One region of the Kribbella italica genome, then DNA from elsewhere that is predicted to be linked to it. Evidence: riboswitches for the same ligand, from Rfam matches in the RefSeq annotation. Region 1 holds a riboswitch; the other holds the start of a gene.
What was found. A riboswitch is a leader RNA that binds a small molecule or an ion and turns the genes downstream of it on or off. The one in region 1 is predicted to bind ZMP and ZTP.
Positions count from the first base shown of each region.

Region 2: another riboswitch for ZMP and ZTP. It lies ahead of HDA39_RS08615 (bifunctional 5,10-methylenetetrahydrofolate dehydrogenase/5,10-methenyltetrahydrofolate cyclohydrolase); the one in region 1 lies ahead of HDA39_RS09240 (glycine hydroxymethyltransferase).

Region 1 is NZ_JACHMY010000001.1:1,975,517-1,978,914, forward strand. Features, by position in the region: gene HDA39_RS09235 (glycoside hydrolase family 9 protein) at 1-51, shown strand, start outside; gene HDA39_RS09240 (glycine hydroxymethyltransferase) at 102-1,550, opposite strand; ZMP/ZTP riboswitch at 1,578-1,659, opposite strand; gene HDA39_RS09245 (acyl-CoA dehydrogenase family protein) at 1,703-3,328, opposite strand.
Region 2 is NZ_JACHMY010000001.1:1,830,677-1,834,074, reverse strand. Features, by position in the region: gene HDA39_RS08625 (prephenate dehydrogenase) at 1-433, opposite strand, end outside; gene aroH (chorismate mutase) at 430-798, opposite strand; gene HDA39_RS08615 (bifunctional 5,10-methylenetetrahydrofolate dehydrogenase/5,10-methenyltetrahydrofolate cyclohydrolase) at 1,009-1,872, opposite strand; ZMP/ZTP riboswitch at 1,905-1,994, opposite strand; gene HDA39_RS08610 (glycoside hydrolase family 84 protein) at 2,000-3,398, opposite strand, start outside.

The DNA.
Region 1 (3,398 bases):
GAGCCCGCCGACGACTTCGCGGCGATCGCGGTCTACGCCCTCAACCTCTGAGAAAGCAGAGAGCGCGTGCCACCAGACGGGGGCACGCGCTCTCGAGAGACTCAGTTCAGGTCGAGGCCCGGGTAGAGCGGGTGCTTGTCGAGCAGCTCGGCCGAGGCCGCGCGGACCTTGTCGGCGACGCCGTCGGCGAGCACGTACTTCGCCTTCGACGGCGCCCCGGCCGAGGTGGTGGTCGGCGTGACGCTCGACAGGACGTCGACCATCAGTTCGGCGACCTTGTCGAACTCGTCGCCACCGAAACCGCGGGTGGTCAGCGCCGGCGTACCGATCCGGACGCCCGAGGTGTACCAGGCGCCGTTCGGGTCACGCGGTACGGCGTTGCGGTTGGTGACGATGCCGGCGTCGAGCAGCGCCGACTCGGCCTGCCGCCCGGTGATCCCGTACGACGAGACGTCGAGCAGGACCAGGTGGTTCTCGGTGCCGTCGGTGACGAGCTTCACGCCGCGCTTCATCAGGCCCTCGGCCAGCGTGACCGCGTTGTCGGCGACGTTCTGCGCGTAGGTCTGGAACTCCGGCCGGCGCGCCTCGGCCAGCGCGACGGCCTTGGCCGCCATCACCTGGCTGAGCGGGCCACCGAGCACCATCGGGCAGCCGCGGTCGACAGCGTCGGCGTACTCGGGCTGGCACAGGACCATGCCACCGCGCGGGCCGCGCAGCGACTTGTGGGTCGTGGTGGTGGTGACGTGCGCGTGCGGGACCGGGTCGAAGTCGCCGGTGAAGACCTTGCCCGCGACCAGCCCGGCGAAGTGCGCCATGTCGACCATCAGGGTCGCGCCGACCTCGTCGGCGATCTCGCGCATCTTGGCGAAGTCGACCTTGCGCGGGTACGCCGAGTAGCCCGCGATCAGGATCAGCGGCTTGAACTCGCGCGCGGTCGCGGCGACCTTGTCGTAGTCCAGCAGCCCGGTCTCCGGGTCGGTGCCGTACGAGCTCTGGTGGAACATCTTGCCGGAGATGTTCGGGCGGAAACCGTGCGTCAGGTGGCCGCCGGCGTCCAGCGACATGCCGAGCATCTTCTGGTCGCCGAGCGCCTTGCGCAGCTTGGTCCAGTCCTCGTCGGACAGGTCGTTGACGTGCTTGGCGCTCGCCTCGGCCAGCGCCGGGGACTCGATCCGGTTGGCCAGGATGGCCCAGAACGCGACCAGGTTGGCGTCGATCCCGGAGTGTGGCTGCACGTAGGCGTGCGGCGCGTTGAACAACGCCTTCGCGTGGTCGGCGGCGGTCTGCTCGACGAGGTCGACGTTCTGGCAACCCGCGTAGAAGCGGTGGCCGACGGTGCCTTCGGCGTACTTGTCGGACAGCCAGTTGCCCATCGTGAGCAAGGTGGCGGGGGAGGCGTAGTTCTCGCTCGCGATCAGCTTCAGCGAGGAGCGCTGGTCTTCCAGTTCGGAGCGGATGGCGCCGGCGACGGTCGGTTCGACCGCGCCGATGACCTCGAGAGCGTTGCGGTAGGCGGCCGACGCGGCCGTCGCGTCGAAGGGTTGAGTCATCGTCGTCTCTCCTGCGGTTGCACTCGGTCGCGGCACCCAGGCGCACGGTGCCGACGTCTTCTCGCTCCCCGGTGGTTCTCCACCTCACGCGCCAGTCGCGACGCGGTAACCCTAGCGTGTGACGGCGCCAGGCCGGACAACTCCCTGTCCGGTCAGAAGATGCGGTCCACGATGGCCCCGAACGGCGTCGTCCGGGGCAGTGTGCCGAACACTCCACTCCAGTCGCCGGCCAGTCGCGAGGCCACGAAAGCGTCGGCGACGTCGGGCGTCGAGTAGCGGACCAGCAGCGAAGCCTGCAGACACGCCGCCATCCGCGCGGCCAGCCGGCGCGCGCCGGCTTCGGCCTCGGAAACGTCGGAGAGCGCTTCCAGTACGTCGGTCACCGCCGCGTCCAGCCGATGGTCGGCGCCACGCACCGCGCCGACCTCGGTCAGCCAGGCCTGCAGCGACTCGGGCCGCCGCAGCGCACGCAGTACGTCGAGCGCGTTGACCGTCCCCGAGCCTTCCCAGATCGAGTTGAGCGGCGATTCGCGGAACAGCAGCGGCAGCCCGGACTCCTCGACGTACCCGTTGCCGCCCAGGCACTCCAGCGCTTCGGCCACCATCATCGGCGTCCGCTTGCAGACCCAGAACTTGGCCAGCGGCAGCGCGATCCGGCGGAACGCCTTGGCCTGCTCGTCGCCCGCCTCGGACGCGTCGACCGCGGCCGCGAGCCGCATCGCGAGAGCGGTTGCCGCCTCGCTCTCGATCGCCAGGTCGGCCAGCACGTTGCGCATCGCGGGCTTGTCACGCAGCAGATCCCCGAAGGCACTCCGGTACGACGTGTGCCAGGTCGCCTCGACCAGCGCGCGCCGCATCAGCGCCGCGGACCCGAGCACGCAGTCCAGCCGGGTCGCGGCGACCATCTCGATGATCGTGCGCACCCCGGCGCCCTCGTCGCCGAGACGGAATCCGACCGTGCCGCTGAACTCGACCTCGCTGGACGCGTTGGAGCGGTTGCCGAGCTTGTCCTTGAGTCGCTGCAGCGCGAACACGTTGCGGTTGCCGTCAGCAAGAACACGCGGGACCACGAAACAGCTCAGGCCTTCCGGCGCCTGCGCGAGGACGAGGAACACGTCGGCCTGCGGCGCCGAGCAGAACCACTTGTGCCCGGTGAGCAGGTACTCGTCTCCGCTGCCGGTCGGAATCGCCGTCGTCTGATTGGCGCGGACGTCGGAGCCGCCCTGCTTCTCGGTCATCCCCATGCCCGCGAGCACACCGGTCTTCTCGGCGACGGGCAGCCGGCGGACGTCGTACTGGGTGGACGCGAGCTTGGGGATCCACTCGGCGCCGAGCGACTCGGACGCGCGCAGAGCCGGTACGGCGGCGTACGTCATGGAGATCGGGCAGCCGTGGCCCGGCTCGACCTGGGACCAGACGTAGAAGCCGGCCGCGCGGGTCAGATGCGGTGACGGCCGGTCGCTCGTCCACGGCGCGGCCTGGAGCCCGAAGCCGGTGGCCTTGTCCATCAGCCAGTGCCACGACGGGTGGAACTCGACCTCGTCGATCCGGTTCCCGTAACGATCGTGCGTCTTCAGCACCGGCGAGTTCTGGTTCGCCGGGAGCGCGTGGGAGAGCGCTTCCTGCGTTCCCGCGAGCTCTCCGAGCGCGGCCAGCGCCGGATCTTTCGCCAGGTCTCCGTGCGGGCGCAGAGCGTCACCGAGGGAGGAGTCCTGGGTGAAGAAGTTCACTCCGTGAAGTGGGGGAGCCTGATTCGTTACAGCGTTTGGGTCCGCCATGTCAGTACGGTAAGCGGTATGGCACGCTCTGGGTCAGCGCGAGGCGGTGGGACGTCGGTCTCACTCGCCT
Region 2 (3,398 bases), 140 kb from region 1:
AGGTCGCGCCCTCGAACAGGTCGGCGCGACCGGCCAGCGGGCCGTTGCGCTCCGAGCCGGCCATCGGGTGGCTGCCGACGTACCGGGTGAGGTCGCCTCCGCGGCCGGCGGCTTCGGCGAGCGCCTTGGCGTCGGCGAGGGGTTTGCCCTTCACGCTGGCCGCGTCGGTGACGACGGCGTCGGTCTGCTCCAGCTGCTCGGCGATGACCGTGCCGACGTGGTCCGGCGGGACGGCGACGACGACGAGCTGCGGCTCGAGCTGGACCAGGCGCGAGCCGGCGCCGATCCGCTCGGCCATCAGGGCGTTGTCCGGGTCGCCGTCGACCAGCTCGACGACCACGCCGAGGCGCGCGAGGGCCAGACCGATCGACGTACCGATCAAACCGGTGCCGACGATCCGCACCGGCCCGCGCAACGCGGCAGTCTCTGTCACTGGGCGCCCGTCAGGTCCGGGCGCAGCGCGGTGGCGCCGTGCAGGTAGACGTGCTGGATCTTTTCCCGCGACCGCGCCGACTCGGTGTGCAGCATCATCCGGACCACCCGCGGCAGAGCGTGCGGAACGGCGATCTCCTGCATGCACATCAGCGGTACGTCGGTCAGGCCGATCTGCCGGCCGGCCACCGCGGGGAACTCCGAGCTCAGGTCGGGCGTGACGGTGAACAGGATGCTGATCAGGTCCTCGGAGCTGAGATCGTTCGCCTCCAGCACCGCCCGGACCAGCTCGGCCGTCCGCTCGAGCAGGTGCTCGCGCTCGTCCGCGTCCAGCTGGGTGGCACCCCGGATCGCCCGTACCGCCACTGTCCTGCCTCCTAGATCACCACGTCCCGCACCGCTCCTCGGCGCTGGACACCAGTCTCAACATTAGGTCAGACCGCCACCTCGCCGCTCACCCGTCTCGCCACCGCCCCCTTACGTCCGAAGAACCGCGCTGCGTCCGAAGTACCGAGCGCTATAGCCTCGGGTTCTTCGGACGCATGCGGGTTCTTCGGACGCAAGGGGGTTGCGGCGTCAGCTGCGGGCGTTTTGCGCTTCCGCCGCGTCGACGGTCTGCTCCAGCAGGAGGGCGATCGTCATCGGGCCGACGCCGCCGGGCACAGGCGTGAGCAGGCTCGCGACCGCCGCGGCCTCCTCCGCGTGCACGTCGCCGACGTTGCCTTCGTTGTACCCGGCATCGACCACGACGGCGCCGGGCTTCAGCCACTCACCGCGGACGAAGTTCGGCTTGCCGACCGCAGCGACCACGATGTCGGCCTGACGCACCAGTGCCGGCAGGCCCTTCGTCCGCGAGTGCGTGTAGGTGACGGTCGCATTAGATGCCAGCAGCAACATTCCGGCCGGCTTGCCGAGGATCGGGCTGCGGCCGATGACGACGGCGTGCGCACCGGACAGCGGTACGTCGTACGTCTGCAGCAGCCGCAGGATCCCGCCGGGGGTGCACGAGCGGAAGCCCGGCTCGCCGAAGGCCATCGCGGCGAACGAGTGCATGGTGACGCCGTCGACGTCCTTGGCCGGCGCGATCGCCTCGAACGCGGCGCGCTCGTCGATCTGCGCCGGGACCGGGTGCTGCAGCAGGATCCCGTGCACGGTCGGGTCGTTGGACAGCCTCGTCAGCTCGGCGACCAGCTCTTCAGTGGTGGTCGACGCCGGCAGCACGACGCTGACCGAGCCGATGCCGGCCTTCTTGCTCCGGTTCTGCTTCATCCGTACGTACGTCGCCGACGCGGGGTCGTCCCCCACCAGCACCGCCGCCAGGCAGGGCTGGACGCCGGTCTCGTCCTGCAGCTTCTTGGCGCGGACGGCGGCCTGGGCCACCATGTCGGCGGCGAGGTCGGTACCGATCATCGGCCGGGCGGTGTTGTTGTCTGAAGTCATACGGCGCGCTCCTTCGGGCGTCGGCGAACACTCGTCGTTGCCCAGGCGCGCGGCTGCAGCCGAAGATCCGGCGGGCCGTTCCCCGGTGGTGACCCACCTGAACGCCAGTAGCGGCCCGCCGGCCAGTTTACCCAGTCGCCTTGCGCAGGATCACCTCGGCGACCTGCGGCGCGGTCGCCCCGGCGGTCCACCGCACTCGCACGGCATCGACCGTGCCGCTCACCCGAAGCGCCGTGTACGCCGAACGCACCACACCAATCTCCCGCCAGCCCGCAGCGGTGTGGACGTCCACCCGACCCGCCGCGACCGCACCGGCCCGCTGCAGCACGGTCACCCGATCCACCACAGCCGCAGCCGAGGCCGTCACGGTCAGCGCGTCACCCTCCCCCGGCCCCGCGCCCGCCACGTACGCCGTACCGACATCTCCGTCGACAGCCCGCGCCAACGCGGATCCCTCGGCAGGCGCTGGTCCACCGGAGGCCGTCAGCACCAGCTCGGACCCGTCCGTGACCTGAACCGATAGCTCTCTAACAACCAACCAGTTGGACGCATTAGCGGCCGAGGCCCGGTAGCGCACGTACCGCGCCTTCGTCCCGGCCGGAGCCGTCGCGCGGACCTCGGCGGACGTCGCGCGGGCCAGCTCGGTCCACGTCTCGCCGTCCGCCGACCACTCCAGCGCCCCGGACTGGATGAAGTCGTCCGGGCTCCCGTCCTTGCCCATCAGTACGGCGATCGCGCCGATCTCCCGCGGCGCACCGAGGTCGACCCGGATCTCGTCGTTCGCCGCCGGAGCGCGGTTGCTCCAGTAGAACGTCGACTCGTCGCCGTCGACCATCCGGGCCGGCCCGTTCTCCGCGTACGTCGGGATGCTCGCCGTCGCCGTCCGCCGCGGCACCAGTCCCATCCACTCGTCGTGCACCTGCCCGGCCCGCGCCAGGAACGTGTCAACCACGCCCTCGCCGATCCGCGGGTAGGTCCCGGAGTGCGGCTCCCGGACGTCCCGGATCGCTTTCGCCTGACCAGTCAACTTGTCGACTTGCTGACGCTTCGCCCAGGCCGTCGCGCCGTCACCGTCGTCGATCGCGGCCAGCAGCGCGAGGGACTGCTCGAGCGCTTGTCCCCACAGCACCGTCGCATCCAGCCACGCCTTCGCCTCGTCGCCGAACGCCGGGTCGATCACCCCGGCACGGATCTGCGCGGGGGCCCGCGTCACGGCCTGGAAGTAAGGCCGCAGCTTCCGGATCGCCCTCTCCCCGGCCGTGGCGCCGCCCTTCGCGTCGTCCCCGTACGCCGTCCAGAACGCGTCGATCCGCGCGGCCAGCTCCGGCGCGGACTCCGGGTGCAGCGTCGTGTCGTACGTGTTCAGGTCCGCGAACACCTTCAGCGCCTCGATCGTCCGCCGATCCCCGCCGGCCCGCTCGGAGAGAGCGCGTTCCCAGGCCGCTCGCTCGTCGTACGTCGACGGCTTCCAGCCCAGCTCGGCGAACGCGGAGAGCGCGATCTTGCTGACCGCGGCCTGGTTCATC